One region of the Halomonas sp. DN3 genome, then DNA from elsewhere that is predicted to be linked to it. Evidence: riboswitches for the same ligand, from Rfam matches in the RefSeq annotation. Region 1 holds a riboswitch; the other holds the start of a gene.
The links. A riboswitch is a leader RNA that binds a small molecule or an ion and turns the genes downstream of it on or off. The one in region 1 is predicted to bind thiamine pyrophosphate.
Positions count from the first base shown of each region.

Region 2: another riboswitch for thiamine pyrophosphate. It lies ahead of thiC (phosphomethylpyrimidine synthase ThiC); the one in region 1 lies ahead of NKF27_RS06930 (sodium:solute symporter family protein).

Region 1 covers NZ_CP099965.1:1,557,630-1,566,499, forward strand. The annotation lists gene NKF27_RS06920 (3-oxoacyl-ACP reductase) at 1-583, shown strand, start outside; gene NKF27_RS06925 (LLM class flavin-dependent oxidoreductase) at 592-1,872, shown strand; gene NKF27_RS06930 (sodium:solute symporter family protein) at 1,988-3,433, opposite strand; TPP riboswitch at 3,514-3,616, opposite strand; gene NKF27_RS06935 (hypothetical protein) at 3,676-4,464, opposite strand; gene NKF27_RS06940 (diguanylate cyclase) at 4,636-6,345, shown strand; rRNA gene NKF27_RS06945 (16S ribosomal RNA) at 7,113-8,650, shown strand.
Region 2 covers NZ_CP099965.1:1,335,011-1,343,880, reverse strand. The annotation lists gene mdoH (glucans biosynthesis glucosyltransferase MdoH) at 1-1,417, shown strand, start outside; TPP riboswitch at 1,481-1,634, shown strand; gene tenA (thiaminase II) at 1,716-2,384, shown strand; TPP riboswitch at 2,396-2,530, shown strand; gene thiC (phosphomethylpyrimidine synthase ThiC) at 2,608-4,560, shown strand; gene NKF27_RS05895 (acetate/propionate family kinase) at 4,929-6,143, shown strand; gene pta (phosphate acetyltransferase) at 6,140-8,302, shown strand; gene NKF27_RS05885 (YeiH family protein) at 8,396-8,870, opposite strand, start outside.

The DNA.
Region 1 (8,870 bases):
CGTCTGTGATCGCAGCGCCGTCGATGCCATGTTCGCGCGTGCCCGCGAGCACTTCGGCGCACCGGTCACCACCTTGATCAACAATGCGCTGCCGGACTTCGCTTTCAACGGCGACGCCCGTCCCGGTCCCGACGAGCTGACCTGGGAGCATCTCGATCATCAGCTTCAGGGCGTCGCCCGGGGAGCACTGAACACGGTGCAGGCGTCGCTTGCCGGCATGCGTGAGGCCGGCTTTGGTCGCATCGTCAATATCGGTACCAACCTGTTCCAGAACCCGGTGGTGCCCTACCACGACTACACCGCCGCCAAGGCGGCGCTGCTGTCGCTGACGCGCACCCTGGGCCACGATCTGGGCCCGGACAATATCACCGTGAACATGATCTCCGGCGGCCTGTTGCGCACCACCGATGCCTCCCGCGCCACGCCGGAGGCGGTGTTCGACCTGATCGCCGCCAGCACACCGTTGCGACGGGTGACCACGCCGCAAGAGTTTGCCGACGCCGCGCTGCTGTTCGCCTCGCCCTGGTCGCGAGCGGTCACCGGCCAGAACCTGGTGGTCGACGGCGGACTGGTGAAGGACTGATGGCCAGCATGCACCTTAATCTGTTCATCATGGGCTGCGGCCACCACAAGGCGGCCTGGCGTCATCCCCGTTCCAGCGTCGAGCGCCTGGCCGATATCCGCTACTACGAGGAGCTGGCGCGGCTCGCCGAGCGGGGCCGCTTCGATGCGGTGTTCTTCGCCGATGGTCACGCCGCGGGCAACGTCGCCGACGGTCCGCTGTGGACCCTGGAACCGCTGACCATGCTGGCGGCCATGGCGCGGGCCACCGAACACATCGGGCTTATCTCGACCGTCTCCAGCACCTTCTATACGCCGTTTCACGCTGCGCGCATGCTGGCCTCGCTGGACCATATCTCCGGCGGACGCCTGGGCTGGAACCTGGTGACCTCGATGTTCGACAGCGAGGCGCGCAACCATGGGCTCGAGGCCATGCCGAGCCACGCCGAGCGCTATGCCCGGGCGGAGGAATTCGCCAATACCATGCTGGCGCTGTGGGACTCCTGGAGTGACGACGCCCTGGTGAGGGATCGCCAGGGCGATTACGTCGACGCCAGCCGGGTCAGACCCGTTCACCATCACGGCGAGCACTTTCTGGTGGATGGCCCGCTGACGGTGCCGCGTCCGCCCCAGGGCCACCCGGTGCTGTTTCAGGCCGGCGCCTCGGATCAGGGCCGTGACCTGGCCGCGCGCTACGCCGAGGCCATCTACGCGGTGGCCTACGATCTGCCCTCCGCCCAGGCCTACTACAGCGATCTTCAGGCTCGGGTGAAGGCCGCGGGCAGACCGAAGGTCGCGATCATGCCGGGGCTCGTCACCTACGTCGGCTCCACCGAAGAGGAGGCCAGACGCAAGCAGAGGGAGCTCGACGAACTGTTGCCGGTGGACAGCTCCCGGCGCCAGTTGAGTCAGTTCATCGGTCAGGACGTGGGCGACTGGGAATTGGATGCCCCGGTGCCCGAGTTGCCGCCACTGGAGGCCTTCAGCGGGCCCAAGGGGCGCTACGCCACGATTCTGCGGATCATCGAGAGCGAACGACCGACGCTGCGCCAGTTGCTGGGACGGCTCGCCGCCGGTGGCGGCCACTGCACCATGGTCGGCACCCCGGAGCGTATCGCCGACGAGATGCAGCGCTGGGTCGAGCAGGGCGGGGCGGACGGCTTCAACCTGATGCCGCCATCGCTGCCGGACAGCATCGAGGACGTGGTCGAACAGGTCGTGCCCGAACTGCAGCGCCGCGGGCTGCTTCGACGCGAGTACCAGGGCCGCACCCTGCGCGACCACCTGGGGCTGGCGCGGCCTGGTCGCTGATGAGCCGGAACTGCCAGGGCCCCTGATCGCCAGGCCTTGAAACGACAACAGCGGGACGCGTCAGCACGTCCCGCTGTTTTTTATCACGCCTTGCCAGGCTGTCAGCGTGGCGGTGTCAGCTCTGGAAACGCCGCACCAGACTGCCCATGCGGGTGAAGTCATAGTCCTGGCGGGATGGCAGCAGCTTCATCAGCACCAGCGAGACCAGCACCGGCACGAAGGCCGCCAGCAGGAAGGATTCCAGCAGGGTGGCGGTACCGCCGCTGGGGGACGGGAACATCGCCAGCCCGGCGACCAGGCCCGCAGCGGTGCTGAGGACCGCGTTGCGCCCGTCGTAGCGGCGATTGAACAGACCGAAAAACACTGGGAAGGCCGCCGCCGAGCACAGCAGGTCCGCCAGCAGGAACAGATAGAGCACGCTGTAGCCCTGGGCCGCCACCCAGGTCACCGGCACCGCTGCGGCGACGATCAGCCAGCGTGCCAGGCGCATCAGGGTGGCTTCGCTGGCCTGGGGCAGCAGCCGGTGCATGTCGACGGCGATGATGCTGGAGGTGGCGTTGACGGTAGTGTCGGCGCTGCTCATCACCAGGGCCAGACCCAGCGGAATCAAGGCCAGGGCGAACCACAGCGGCACCTCGGACAGCAGCACGCTGAACAGCGCCACCGAACCGTCTCCCTCGAGCCCGAGGCCGACGAAGGCCAGGCCGAACAGGCCCATCAGCACGATCACCGGAAAGTTGAACAGCCCTGCGATCCAGAAGCCCCGCCGCAGCACCTTGCTGTCCCGGGCGGCGTAGATGCGCTGCCAGGTGCCCTGGTAGAACAGGCCGGTCAGCATCACCGCGATAAAGAACGTCAGACCGGCACGCAGGCCACCGGCATCGGTGACATCCAGCAACTGGGGCGCACGTTCCTGCAGGCCCTCGAGCGTCGGCGCGACGCCGCCGGCGGCCTGCCAGCCGAACACCAGCAGCAGCGCCAGCAACGGCAGGATCACCAGCATCTGTACCTTGTCGGTGAAGATGGTGGTGCGCAGGCCGCCGTAGAAGGTGTAGAGCAGGGTCGCGATCATCACCACGCAGGCGGTCAGCCACAGTGGGATCGGCGCCAGCAGGGTGACCATATGGGCGATCGCGGTGAGGCCTGCCGCCAGCGAGATGAACAGATAGAACAGCATGATCGTCAGGGTGAAGGCGTACATGGTGCGCCCGTAGCGATGGATCACGAACTCGGTGAGGCCGTGGCCTTCGGGGATCAGCTCACGCATGCGTCGTCCCAGCGGGATCATCACCAGGCGCGGGACCATGGAACCCAGCGCATAGCCCAGTACCGCGCCGATGCCGCCCCAGGTGGCCGCCTGGGCGGGGCCGAACAGGATCCAGGTGCCCAGGGTGGTGGCCACCAGGGTCAACACCGTGGCGCGGGTGTTCTGGCTGTTGCGAGCCGAGATGTAGTCATCCAGGCCGCCCTGACGACGTCGGGCATAGATCAGGCCGGGGATGGCAAAGATGGCGGCGCACAGCAGAAGCCACAGCGCCGTCCAGGTGGGATCGAGCATCATCGAAAGAAGACCTCTTTCTTGTCGTTGTCCGCAGGGACCGGTGGACAGGGGGGACGAGCGGCGGACAGGAAGAAAGAGGAGATAACGCAACCATCCTTCCCTTCGCCGGCATGACCCGGATCAGGTTCAAAGGGTTACCGCGTGATGCGGAATCTCAGCCGTCAGGCTCCCCCAGGAATGCGCACAGCGTAGGACCGCCTCCGATGGCTGTCAATTGGCGCTTTGGCCGCAGCGACGGGGCGTCAGACGGTGGGCGAGGTGCGCAGGCTGTGCCAGCCATCGTAAAGCCAGTTTGCCGCTCGGCTTGGATCGATGTCAGCCATCGCCAGATAGCCATGACAGCAGGCCTCGCGGCTCGCTCGCACAATGGTCGAGGCGTCGGTGGCGTCCATCACCAGGGTGCGTCGGTGCCCGCCGCCGCCGCGCAGGAAGGGGGCCGCGGGAGCGCGCTGGAACTCGACGCCTGCCGGCAGGGGCGCTGTCGAGTGATGCGTGTCGGGGTGGTCTGGGGCGCACAGGATGACCTCGAAGCCGAGCCGTTGTCCCTGGCGCGCCAAGTCGGCATTGACCGGGGCGTGGCCGGTCAGCACCAGACGCAAGGCCGGCTGGATCAGCACCTCGACGACGTCGTCGCCGATCTGGACCAGCGGACTGGTTGGCGTGGGTCGCTGCAGGTTCATGGACGTGCTGCCCAGGCTGACGCGGCGAATCAGCGATGGCTGGCCGGCGAGCGTTGCATGGATGACCTCCAGGTGCACCAGGGTCTCGCTGCTCGGTGACAGGCGCTCGACCAGGCAGGGGGTGCCATCGTTAGCGTTGTTGTCGATATTGACCAGGCAGGCGCCGCCGTCCCGCGCCTGGGACAGCAAGATGGGCTGTCCGGCGTACCCGGGGCCATCGGCATCGCTGGTGACGCTCAGGTGGGGGAAGGCGGGAGCAGGGGTGTCCAGACGCGTGCAAAGCCAGCTGGTATCCCCGCGATTGGCCAGCGTCAGGGCGTGTTCGATGGCGACAAGGTCCTGGTGGTTCATGGGCAGCTCCCGCGGCGGTGTCGGCGACGCCAGCATAACGTGGAAGCGGGCAAGCGAAATAATCCGGCATCTATAAGCATCTTTTCATAGGCTAGAGAAGACGGCACGCGAGCCGCCAGGGTATTGACCTGCTGCCGGTCCAGGGCAGGGCTTACGCAAGGAGTTGTCCTCATGGAGCGTTTTGCCTGGGTGGAAGAGGCATTGGTGTCGTCCGGAACGGTGCTGGTACGCCTGACGCCGGAGTTGCAGGTGCACGACGTGGTCGGTGATGCCGTGCGCGTGCTGGGCGAGCCTGGAGAGGTCTGGATCGGGCGGGGGCTGGCAGAGCTGCCTGGCGAGGTCGCCAGGGTCGCCGAAGCCTGGGTCTCCCGGGGTGTCGCTCACGCTGCCAAGCCTTCGATGCCGCTGGAACTGGGCGATGGTAGCTGCTGTCGCCTGGCCGATGGTGGGCTGGTGCTGCGACTGTCGGCTCGGCAGAAGGCAAGCCGCGGTGTCATCGCGCGGATGGCCGACCACCTGCCGGTGATGGTGGCCTACGTCGACCGCGACTTCTGCTTCCGTTTCAACAATCGTGCCTACCTCGACTTCATCGGCCAGCCTGCCGAGGCGCTGATGGGGCAGCCGGTGTCTTCGGTGCTTGATGCAGACTCCTACGCCAAGATCCGGCCACGTTTCGATCTGGCGCTGGCGGGGCAGGAGGTCAGCTACGAGGATTCCCTGGTGCTCCAGGACGGTCGCCAGATCTACTTCAAGGTCCACTATCTGCCGGACCTGGTGGAAGATGAGGTGATGGGCTTCTACGCCATCATCCAGGACGTCTCCGAGTATCGCTCGATGATCCAGCTGTTACGGGATGTCCATACCGGGGTAAATCGCACCGATATCGGAGTATCAGAGATCGTCGACATGCTGCTGCGTGACGCCTTGAGCTACCTGAGGCTGGATATCGCGCTGGTCAGTCAGGTCGAGGGGGAGTGTTACACGGTTCGCTGGGCGGCCTCGGATAATGCGCCAGTCGCCTCCGGCGACAGCTTTGCACTGGGTGACACCTACTGTCGGCTGTCCCTCGACGCCGATGACGTCTTCCATACCCACCGCGCCAGGCAGGACGAGCGAGTCAAGGGCCACCCCTGCTACGAGAACTTTCAGCTGGAAACCTATATCGGTGCACCGCTGCGGATCCAGGGCAAGGTCTGGGGAACCCTGAACTTCTCCAGTCCGTCGGCGCGGCGGCACGCCTTCAGCGAGGTCGATATCGAGTTGGTCCGACTACTGGTCGGGGCCGTCGAACGTGTCATTTCCAACGAGATGGAGGTCGAGCGTATTCGCCTCGAACGTGATCAACTGGAAGACCAGGCGATGACCGATGCCTTGACCGGACTCCCCAATCGAAGCCAGCTGGATCGCCACGTCACCCGCCTGATCGAGGAATGCGACAGTGGCGGGATGGTGTTCTCGCTGGCCGCGGTCGATATCGACTTCTTCAAGCAGGTCAATGATGGTTTCGGTCATTCGGCCGGTGACCAGGTGCTCACCTGGCTGGCGCAAACAGTAGCCAACTGCCTGCGTGATGGCGATCTGGTGGCGCGCACCGGCGGCGAGGAATTCGTGGTGGTCATGCGGCGCACCGCCTTGCCCGAGGCGATCAAGGCGGCCGAGCGGGTGCGCCGTGCGGTGGAAGGGGGCGAAATCCGCCTGTCGGATGGACAGACGATTCGCATCACCATCAGCATCGGCGTCAGCCAGTATCGCAAGGGGGAGGGGTTTGCACCGCTGTTCGAGCGCGCCGACCGGCGCCTGTACAGCGCCAAGCGCAGTGGTCGCAACCGCGTGTGCGCCGCGACGGACGGAGAGTCGTCGCAAGAGGCCTCCCGCGTCTAGTCGCTGAAACATTAAAAGAGACCTCTACTGAGCAAGGCGGTGCGGTGCTGAAGTGAATGCCACGGCGGGCGGATCGAGGATGGCCTCGAGAGATTGCAAGAGAAGCTTGGTAGCCGCTGTTCGACATGCTGAATCCTGCACCTGCGGAATCGAGAAGAATCTCGCAGTGTGGCTGATGTCATTCAGATGACGGTGGCGTGAAATTTTTTTACACGAAGTGCTTGCCAAGCCCGGCCCCGATCCGTAAAGTACGCATCCGCTGCCGGCGACGAGCAAACGTCACAGGCGGTAGAGGGTGGTAAAAGTGATTGTTTTGAAAAGGCTTTTTCAAGTCTTTGAAAAAATTCTCCACTTGACGGGCAACGAGAAATCGGTAGAATGCTCGCCACTCGATCGGAGTCGCCAAGACGGCATCGCAGGATGCGCGTCAGGCTCGCTTCGCTTTCTTGAGTCCTGCAGGCATCGCTTGCACGGCGAAAAAAGAAAGCCTTGACGGAACGCTTCGATTCTGTAGAATACGCCTTCCTCGCAAGGCGCTGTGATAAGGGCTCGGGTTAAAGATTCGGGGCTGCGGCGCTGCAAAGCGAGACGCTCTTCCGGCCGGTTTGGCCGAGGGCAAGCTCTTTAAAAATTGATCAGGTAATTCATGTGGGCGCTTGCCGATGAGTCAGTGACACTGTCACTGAAATATCAAGGCAAGCGACTCGTCAAACGAGACGTTTGAACCTTGAGCCAAGTTTGGTCCGCTTAACGGACTATCAGACTTTAAACTGAAGAGTTTGATCATGGCTCAGATTGAACGCTGGCGGCAGGCCTAACACATGCAAGTCGAGCGGAAACGATCCTAGCTTGCTAGGAGGCGTCGAGCGGCGGACGGGTGAGTAATGCATAGGAATCTGCCCGGTAGTGGGGGATAACCTGGGGAAACCCAGGCTAATACCGCATACGCCCTACGGGGGAAAGCAGGGGATCTTCGGACCTTGCGCTATCGGATGAGCCTATGTCGGATTAGCTAGTTGGTGAGGTAACGGCTCACCAAGGCTGCGATCCGTAGCTGGTCTGAGAGGATGATCAGCCACATCGGGACTGAGACACGGCCCGAACTCCTACGGGAGGCAGCAGTGGGGAATATTGGACAATGGGCGAAAGCCTGATCCAGCCATGCCGCGTGTGTGAAGAAGGCCTTCGGGTTGTAAAGCACTTTCAGTGAGGAAGAAAGCCTTGAGGTTAATACCCTCGAGGGAGGACATCACTCACAGAAGAAGCACCGGCTAACTCCGTGCCAGCAGCCGCGGTAATACGGAGGGTGCGAGCGTTAATCGGAATTACTGGGCGTAAAGCGCGCGTAGGCGGCTTGATAAGCCGGTTGTGAAAGCCCCGGGCTCAACCTGGGAACGGCATCCGGAACTGTCAGGCTAGAGTGCAGGAGAGGAAGGTAGAATTCCCGGTGTAGCGGTGAAATGCGTAGAGATCGGGAGGAATACCAGTGGCGAAGGCGGCCTTCTGGACTGACACTGACGCTGAGGTGCGAAAGCGTGGGTAGCAAACAGGATTAGATACCCTGGTAGTCCACGCCGTAAACGATGTCGACTAGCCGTTGGGCTCCTTGAGAGCTTTGTGGCGCAGTTAACGCGATAAGTCGACCGCCTGGGGAGTACGGCCGCAAGGTTAAAACTCAAATGAATTGACGGGGGCCCGCACAAGCGGTGGAGCATGTGGTTTAATTCGATGCAACGCGAAGAACCTTACCTACCCTTGACATCGAGAGAACTTTCCAGAGATGGATTGGTGCCTTCGGGAGCTCTCAGACAGGTGCTGCATGGCTGTCGTCAGCTCGTGTTGTGAAATGTTGGGTTAAGTCCCGTAACGAGCGCAACCCTTGTCCCTATTTGCCAGCGATTCGGTCGGGAACTCTAGGGAGACTGCCGGTGACAAACCGGAGGAAGGTGGGGACGACGTCAAGTCATCATGGCCCTTACGGGTAGGGCTACACACGTGCTACAATGGCCGGTACAATGGGTTGCGAATCCGCGAGGTGGAGCTAATCCCATAAAGCCGGTCTCAGTCCGGATCGGAGTCTGCAACTCGACTCCGTGAAGTCGGAATCGCTAGTAATCGTGAATCAGAATGTCACGGTGAATACGTTCCCGGGCCTTGTACACACCGCCCGTCACACCATGGGAGTGGACTGCACCAGAAGTGGTTAGCCTAACTTCGGAGGGCGATCACCACGGTGTGGTTCATGACTGGGGTGAAGTCGTAACAAGGTAGCCGTAGGGGAACCTGCGGCTGGATCACCTCCTTAAACGACACGTCATCTGACTGTCGGTAAGTGCTCACAATGAATTACCTGATCGATAGAGCGGTTAACGGAACTTTAAGTTGGACGTTTGTGCTTCATTAGCAAGCCACAAGCCGCCAGCTTAGAGTTTTGTGCTCTAATGCTCTTTAACAATGTATATCATGCTGACAAAGTAAGATACGTTTCAAGCGTATCTGGCAATTGTCGTGACATCATCGATTGA
Region 2 (8,870 bases), 220 kb from region 1:
GGAAGGCCACTGCCAACTGCACTACCGCCACCGTGACAGCAACGTCGGGCGCAAGGCCGGCAATCTGGGCGACTTCTGCACCCGCTGGGGCAGCCACTACGACTACATGCTGGTGATCGATGCCGACAGCCTGATGAGCGGCACGACCGTCATCGAGCTGATCGACGAGATGATGGCCAACCCGCGCCTTGGCCTGTTGCAGACGGTGCCGATTCCGGTGCGCCAGGACAGCCTGTTCGGCCGCGCCAACCAGTTCGCTGCCGCGCTCTACTCGCCGATGCTGGCCAGCGGTCTGAGCTTCTGGCACGCCACCGCGGCCAACTACTTCGGCCACAACGCCATCATTCGAGTGGACGCCTTCACCGATGCCTGTGGCCTGCCGGAGCTGCCCGGCAAGCCGCCGCTGGGAGGCGATATCCTGAGCCACGACTTCGTCGAGGCGGCCCTGCTGCGCCGCGCCGGCTGGCAGGTGCGCATGCGCACCGACCTGGGCGGCAGCTTCGAGGAGATGCCGAGTCATATCCTCGACTACGCCAAGCGCGACCGCCGCTGGGTCCAGGGCAACCTGCAGCATATGCGCCTGCTCGGCGGACGCGGACTGCACGTGCTAAGCCGGCTGCACTTCTTCTTCGGTGCCCTCGCCTACCTGTCATCGCTGGTGTGGCTGGCGATCCTGGTGATCAGCACCATCGACGCCCTGATCCGGGCACTGGTGCCGACCAACTTCTTCACCTCGAGCTCCCAGCTGTTTCCCGACTGGCCGATCGCCCCGCCCAACCTGATCATGCCGCTGCTGATCGGCACCCTGGGCATGCTGCTGATGCCCAAGGTACTGGGGCTGGTGCTGGGACTGATCCAGAACCCGCAGGCCTACGGCGGGCGTGCCCGGCTCGTCGCCAGCATGCTGCTCGAGACGCTGTTTGCCATGCTCATCGCGCCCTTGATGATGGTGTTCCACAGTCGTTTCGTGATTCAGGTACTGAGCGGCCGCACCGTGGCCTGGGATCCACAGTCCCGCGAGGGCCGCGCCCTGCCCTGGAAGGAAGCCTTTCGCCACACCTGGCTGTGGTCACTGATCGGCGCCTTGTGGGCGCTGGTGACCTGGGCCTTCACCCCGAGCTTCTTCATCTGGCTGACGCCGGTGTGGCTCGGCCTGGTGATGGCCGCCCCGCTGGTCCGCTGGAGCTCCAGCCTGACCATCGGCCGGGCCCTGAGGCGCGCCGGCCTGTTGCTGGTCCCGAGCGAGACCCGCCCCCCGGCGGTGGTGGGCGAGCTTCGCGTCGCCGAGGCACCACCGCCCCCGGCGACCCCGGCCGAGCCGCCACGGGAAATCCCCCGCGAGATGCCGGTGCAGTCGTTTCGCGAGCACGGCACGGACTCGGCGCCGGATGTCTCCGGCGAGAAGTCCATCGACTGAGCCGGATCCCGCCCGGCTTCACCGTGGTGGACACCCCGGCAAGCCGTGCTAGACTCGATCCAGACTCGCTTGACGGGGTGCCGGTGAATCCGGCTGAGATGGCGCAGGGCCAGCGTGATGTATCGCCGGCCGCCAGCGCCGATCCCGTGGAACCTGATCCGGGTGCGGTGTGGCTTCACACCTTGAACCGGCGTAGGGAATCAGGCGGTGGTGCCAGCCCCTGCGCGCGCACCTCCCTCCTTTCTCGTCGCCGTGTCCCTTGCCGCCGCCCTCCGGATCCGCACCAACCGGAGGCAACATGGGCTACCGCTTTACCGATCTTGTCGACGCCTGCCGCGATGACTGGCACGCCTATATCGAACACGACTTCGTGCTCGCCCTTGGCCGTGGTGAACTGGCCGACGCCAGCTTCCGTCACTACCTCAAGCAGGACTATCTGTTTCTGCTGCAGTTCTCCCGGGCCTACGCCCTGGCGGCCTACAAGAGCCACAGCCTCGACGAGCTGCGCGGCGCCTTCGACGGCATGAAGACCATCCTCGACGTGGAACTTGGCCTGCATCTCGCCTTCTGCCGCGACTGGGGCATCAGCGAGGCCGAACTCAGTGAGCTGCCCGAAGCCCGCGCCACCCTGGCCTACACCCGCTACGTGCTGGACGCCGGCAGCCGCGGCGACCTCCTGGACCTGCACGTGGCGCTGGCCCCCTGCATGGTCGGCTACGCCGATATCGCACGAAGCCTCAACGCCCGCTCGGACACCCTGCGCGGTGCCGACAACCCCTTCGACGCCTGGATCGCCATGTACGAAAGCGACGACTTCCAGGCCGCTGCGCGCCAGGAGCAGGCCTGGCTCGACGATCAGCTTGCCCAGGTATCCGGCGAGCGCTTTACGCGACTGTCACGGATCTTCGCCGACGCAACACGACTCGAGATCGACTTCTGGCAGATGGGACTCGACCTGAGCGACTGACACAATCAGCAGCACGCTTGACGGGGGGCCGCAAGAGGCGGCTGAGATCATGCAACGCATGGGACCCGTTGAACCTGATCTGGGGGTAACCCCGATGCCACGGCATCGCGGTGAGGACCAGCGTAGGGATCAAGCGCTCACGGCCCTGGCCACGACGCCCCTTCCTTCCTCGCGCCATGCCCACAACAACGACAGCACCCAGTGCCGTGAGAAGGACAAGCCAATGCCACTCGATCAACCCGTTTCCGCAAACAAGCCCCGCCATAGCGCGCACTTCCTGGCCGAGACCGCCCAGGTCGACAAGGCCGCGGTTGCGCCGCTGCCGGGCTCTCGCAAGGTCCATGTACAGGGCTCCCGCGACGACCTGCGGGTACCGTTTCGCGAGATTTCGCTGTCAGCGACCCGCACCTCCGGGGCCGACGAAGCCAACCCGCCGCTGCTGGTCTACGACACCTCCGGCCCCTACACCGATCCCCAGGTCGAGGTCGACCTGCGTCGCGGGCTTGCCGAGTTGCGCCGGCCCTGGATCGAGGAGCGCGACGACACCGAATGGCTCGATGGACCGACCTCGGACTACGGTCGCCGGCGCGCCAACGACCCGACACTCGCCTCCCTGCGTTTCGAATTGACCCGAACGCCGCGCCGCGCACGTCGTGGCGCCGATGGCCGCGCCGGCAATGTGACCCAGCTGCACTATGCTCGGCGCGGCATCATCACCCCGGAGATGGAGTTCATCGCCATCCGCGAGAACCAGCGTCGCCAGGCCCTGGCCGATGGCTATCGAGGCAGCGACGAGGTCGAGCGCATCCTCGGCCACCAGCATCCCGGGCAGGGCTTCGGCGCCCGTCTGCCAGAGGAGATCACCCCCGAGTTCGTGCGCCAGGAAGTTGCCGCCGGGCGCGCCATCATCCCCGCCAACATCAATCACCCGGAAGCCGAGCCGATGATCATCGGGCGCAACTTCCTGGTGAAGATCAATGGCAACCTGGGCAACTCGGCGGTGACCTCCTCCATCGAGCAAGAGGTCGAAAAGATGACCTGGGGCATCCGCTGGGGCGCCGATACCATCATGGATCTATCCACCGGAGCGAATATCCACGAGACCCGCGAGTGGATCATCCGCAACTCGCCGGTACCGATCGGCACGGTGCCGCTCTATCAGGCGCTGGAGAAGGTCAAGGGCGTGGCCGAGGACCTCACCTGGGAGGTGTTCCGCGACACCCTGATCGAACAGGCCGAGCAGGGCGTGGACTACTTCTCCATCCACGCAGGCGTGCTGCTGCGTTACGTGCCTCTGACCGCCAACCGGGTCACCGGCATCGTCTCTCGCGGCGGCTCGATCATGGCCAAGTGGTGCCTTTACCATCACCAGGAAAGCTTCCTCTACACCCACTTCGAGGACATCTGCGAGATCTGCAAGCAGTACGACGTGGCCTTCTCGCTGGGCGATGGCCTGCGCCCGGGCTCGGTGGCCGACGCCAACGACGAGGCCCAGATGGCGGAGCTCAAGACCCTGGGCGAGCTGACCCATATCGCCTGGAAGCACGACGTCCAGGTGATGATCGAAGGCCCTGGCCACGTGCCCATGCACCTGGTCAAGGAGAACATGGACAAGCAGCTCGAGTACTGCGACGAGGCGCCCTTCTATACCCTTGGGCCGCTGGTGACCGATATCGCCCCGGGCTACGACCACATCACCTCCGGCATCGGAGCGGCGATGATCGGCTGGTACGGCTGCGCCATGCTGTGCTACGTCACCCCCAAGGAGCACCTGGGCCTGCCCGACAAGGACGATGTCAAGACCGGCATCATCACCTACAAGATCGCCGCCCATGCCGCCGACCTGGCCAAGGGGCATCCCGGCGCCCAGCGCCGCGACAACGCCCTGTCCAAGGCACGCTTCGAGTTTCGCTGGGAGGACCAGTTCAACCTGGGCCTGGACCCGGACACCGCCCGCGCCTATCACGACGAAACGCTACCCAAGGACTCCGCCAAGGTGGCCCACTTCTGCTCCATGTGCGGGCCCAAGTTCTGCTCCATGAAGATCAGCCAGGAGGTCCGCGACTACGCCCGTGACAACGGTCTTGAGGGTGACGGCGACGCCGTCATGGCCGGCATGGAGGAGCGCGCCCGGGCCTTCCGCGAGCAGGGCGCGGAGCTGTACAAGGAGGTTTGAACAAGGAGGTTTGAACAAGGAGGTCTGAACAGAGAGGTCTGAACAGGGAGGTCTAAACAGGGAGGTCTGAACCAGACTGTCTCGACAAGGAGGTCTGAGACAAGCCACTACCCTGCGCATTCCCGGGCAGCGTTCAACCGCCCGGGGATGCACGTTTTGTACGCTCAAGCTCAGTCCCGCCGCACAAAGTTAGACAAAAGTCTAATCCAAAGATTCATGCACTTGACGCTCATCACGGCTTCGTCAGATCCACCAGCAAAGCCGTTCGACTACCTCCCCAGGCCAATTATTCGCGCCCCGGGGCGGTGCTAGATTCGCCGCCATCCCACGCATTCTCGCCTCACCAAGGCGTCTTTTCTGGAGATGGCATGAAAGCCCCGATTCTGGTGATCAACTGCGGCTCCTCCTCGATCAAGTTCGCGCTGATCGATCAGGCCCCCGACGCGCCCCGACTGTCCGGTATCGCCGAGCGCCTGGGCAGCCACGAGGCTCGCCTCAAGCTGACGGACGAACACGGCAGCGCCCGTGAGATCTCACTTCCCCGCGCGACCCACGCCCTGGCGCTCAAGACGATTCTCGAGCACCTCGAAGTCCACCGGCCCATCGGCATCGGCCACCGGGTAGTGCATGGCGGTGAGCGCTTCACCGCCGCCACCCTGCTCGACGACGCCGTGGTGCGCACCATTCGCCAGACCATCAGCCTGGCCCCCCTGCACAATCCGGCCAACCTCGACGGTATCGTCGCCACTCGTCGGCTGTTCGAGGAGCTGCCTCAGGTGGCGGTGTTCGACACCGCCTTCCACCAGACCCTGCCGCCCCACGCCTACCGCTATGCCATCCCCGAGGAGCTCTACAGCCGACACGGCATCCGTCGCTACGGCTTCCACGGCTCGAGCCATGCCTACGTGACCGGCCGCCTGGCAGAGGTCAGCTCCCGTGGTGAAGGCGGCTGGCTGATCGCCCACCTGGGCAATGGCTGCTCCGCCACCGCGGTGTGGGCCGGCAGAAGCCTGGACACCAGCATGGGCATGACCCCGCTGGAGGGCCTGGTGATGGGCACCCGCAGCGGCGACGTCGATCCCGGCCTGCACCTTCACCTGGCCCGCCAGCTGGGCATGTCGCTGGAGGGCGTCGATCAATTGCTCAACCAGAAGAGCGGACTGCTGGGGCTATCCGAGCTGACCAACGACATGCGTGAGCTCGAACAGGCCGCCAGTGAAGGTCACGCCGGCGCGAGCCTGGCCATCGAGGTGTTCTGCTACCGCCTGGCCAAGTCCCTGGCGGGCCTGGCCTGTGCCCTGCCCCGGGTCGACGGCATCGCCTTCACCGGCGGCATCGGCGAAAACTCATCCCTGGTGCGCGCGCGAACCCTGGGTCACCTGGAGTCCCTCGGTGTACGCCTGGACAGTGACGCCAACGAGGGCCTTGGTCGCGGCGAGGAAGGTCAGATCCACGCTCAAGACGCCACCCCGACGCCGGAGATCCGCGTCATCCCCACCGACGAAGAAGGCTATATCGCCAGCCAGACCCGGGCACTGATCGCGAGCCTGACGTCCTCGCCAACGCTCGAGGAGGTTCTGTGAGCACCCAGTCCCGCACGCTGCTGCTGATCCCCGTCGACGACGGGGTCGCCCTCACCTCTGCCGGCCTTGGCCTGCTCCGGGCACTGGATACGCTGGGGCTGGATGCGGGTTTTCTACAGCCGTTCAGCCAGTCTGAAGGTGGCGAACAGGCGAGCAGCAACGACGAACGCGCCCGCTCGCTGGTGGCCAGCACCCTGGGCATAGGTTCGCCACGACCAATCTCGCGCCAGACACTGGAGCAGTATCTCGGCCGTGACGATCGCGATGGTCTACTGGAACTTGCCGTGGAGCGCCACGCCCGCGTCGCACGCCCTGCCACCGGCAAGGCGCCGGCGCTGATCGTGGTGGAAGGCGTTCGACCACTGCCGAGAAACGCCTACGCCTTCGATCTCAACGTGCGCCTGGCCAGCGCCCTCGACGCCCAGGTAGTGCTGGTCGCCGATGGTCAGGTCGCCGACCCCCAGGAGCTGGCCAAGCAGTTGCAATTCCATCGTCAGAGCATCGACGCGGTGGGGTCGGTACGCACCCTGGGCGCCATGCTGATGCGATTGCCGGGGGACGGCGACGGCTCGGCCATCGACCAGACGCTGGCCTCGGTCAGCGAGGTCGAGGCCCGCGCCCACCGCCAGCACTGGCAGCAGCAGCTCGCCACCGGCGCCGATCTGACCCTGCCGGTGGTCGCGGCGGTGCCCTACCGAGCCTCCCTGACCGCGCCGCGAGTGGTCGACGTGGCCCGCGCCCTCGATGCCAGGATCCTGCACCATGGCGAGGCCGATCGCCGCCGCGTCGCCCACTCGACCCTGGGGGCCCGCAGCGCCGAGCACCTGCTCTACGCCCTGCGTCCCGGCGAGCTGATCGTGTCCCCCGGGGACCGCGACGACACCCTGCTGGCGGCGGCCCTGGCCACCATGAACGGCGTGCCCCTGGCGGGTCTTCTGCTGACCCATGGCGAGTCACCCAGCCAGCAGCTGATCGACGTCTGTCGCCCGGCGCTGGCCTCGGGGCTGCCGGTACTCTCGGTGGACACCGACAGCTACGCCACCGTGGCCCGGCTTACCGAGATGTCCGGCGGCATCCCGGTGGATGATCACGAGCGCGCCGAGGCCATCTGTGCCTTCGTCGCCGATCACCTGGATCGTGACTGGCTGCTGGCACTGATTCACGACGACGCCCAGCGCCGCCTGTCACCGGCGGCCTTCCGCCATCAACTGGTCAGCATGGCCCAGCACAAGCGTCGGCGAATCGTGCTGCCCGAAGGCGACGAGCCACGCACCCTGGAAGCGGCCATCCTGTGCCAGCGTCGTGGCATCGCCAACTGCGTGCTGCTGGGCAAGCGTCGCGCCATCCACGAGGTGGCCAAGGCGCGTGGCCTTGAACTGCCCGACGACCTCCAGATCCTCGACCCGGACGCCGAGCGTGGTCGCTTTGTCGCCCCGATGGTCGAGCGCCGGCGTGGCAAGCTGACCCCGCTGACCGCCGAGGCCCAGCTTCATGACAGCGTGGTGCTGGGTACCATGATGCTCGCCGAAGGCGAGGTCGATGGCCTGGTCTCCGGCGCCGTGCATACCACCGCCAACACCGTGCGCCCGGCCTTTCAGCTGATCAAGACCGCCCCCGGCTACGGCCAGGTGTCGTCGGTGTTCTTCATGCTGCTGCCCGACCAGGTGGTGGTCTACGGTGACTGCGCGGTCAACCCCGACCCCGACGCCGAGGCGCTGGCCGAGATCGCCCTGCAGAGCGCCACCAGCGCCGAGGCCTTCGGCATCGAGCCACGGGTCGCCATGATCAGCTACTCCACCGGCGAGTCCGGCAGCGGCGCCGACGTCGACAAGGTCCGCGAGGCGACCCGCATCGCCAGGCAACGGGCGCCGCACCTGGCCATCGACGGCCCGCTGCAGTACGACGCTGCGGCCATCGCCAGCGTAGCCCGGCAGAAGGCGCCGGAGTCCCCGGTGGCCGGTCGCGCGACGGTGTTCGTGTTCCCCGACCTGAACACCGGCAACACCACCTACAAGGCGGTCCAGCGCAGCGCTCGGGTGGTCAGCATCGGCCCCATGCTTCAAGGCCTCAACAAGCCGGTCAACGACCTGTCCCGGGGCGCCCTGGTGGAGGATATCGTCTATACGATTGCGCTGACCGCGATCCAGGCCGGTCAGTAACGACCAACACAGCGCCACAGACCGTCAGAAATGCCAAGGCCCCGGAGAACCGGGGCCTTGGCATTTGTGTGGGCTTTGGCCCGGGACCGCTCGCTACCACTCGGCGATGCCGGTATACAGGCACACCAGCACCAGCCCAAGCAGGAAGACGGTCTCGGCGACCATCAGGATGACGGGCTTCCAGCCAACCACGGCGAGCTTCTGGAAGGAGGTCTTGATACCGAGTGCGGCGATGGCGGTGACCAGGCACCAGCGCGACAGGTCGGTCATGCCCTCGACCATCACCTGGGGGATCACACCAAGGCTGTTGATCAGCACCAGCACCACGAAGGCCACCAGGAAGCTCGGGAACATCGGCACCTTGCCACCTTCACCGCCACGGGCGCGGCGAAACAGCAGCATGAACACCATTACCGCCGGCACCAGCATGGCGACCCGCAACAGCTTGACGAAGGTAGAGATGTCGCCGGTCTCGTCGGAAATCATGTAGCCGGCACCGACCACCTGGGCGACGTCATGGATGGTGCCACCAAGAAAGATGCCGGCCTGGGTGTCGGTCAGTCCCAGC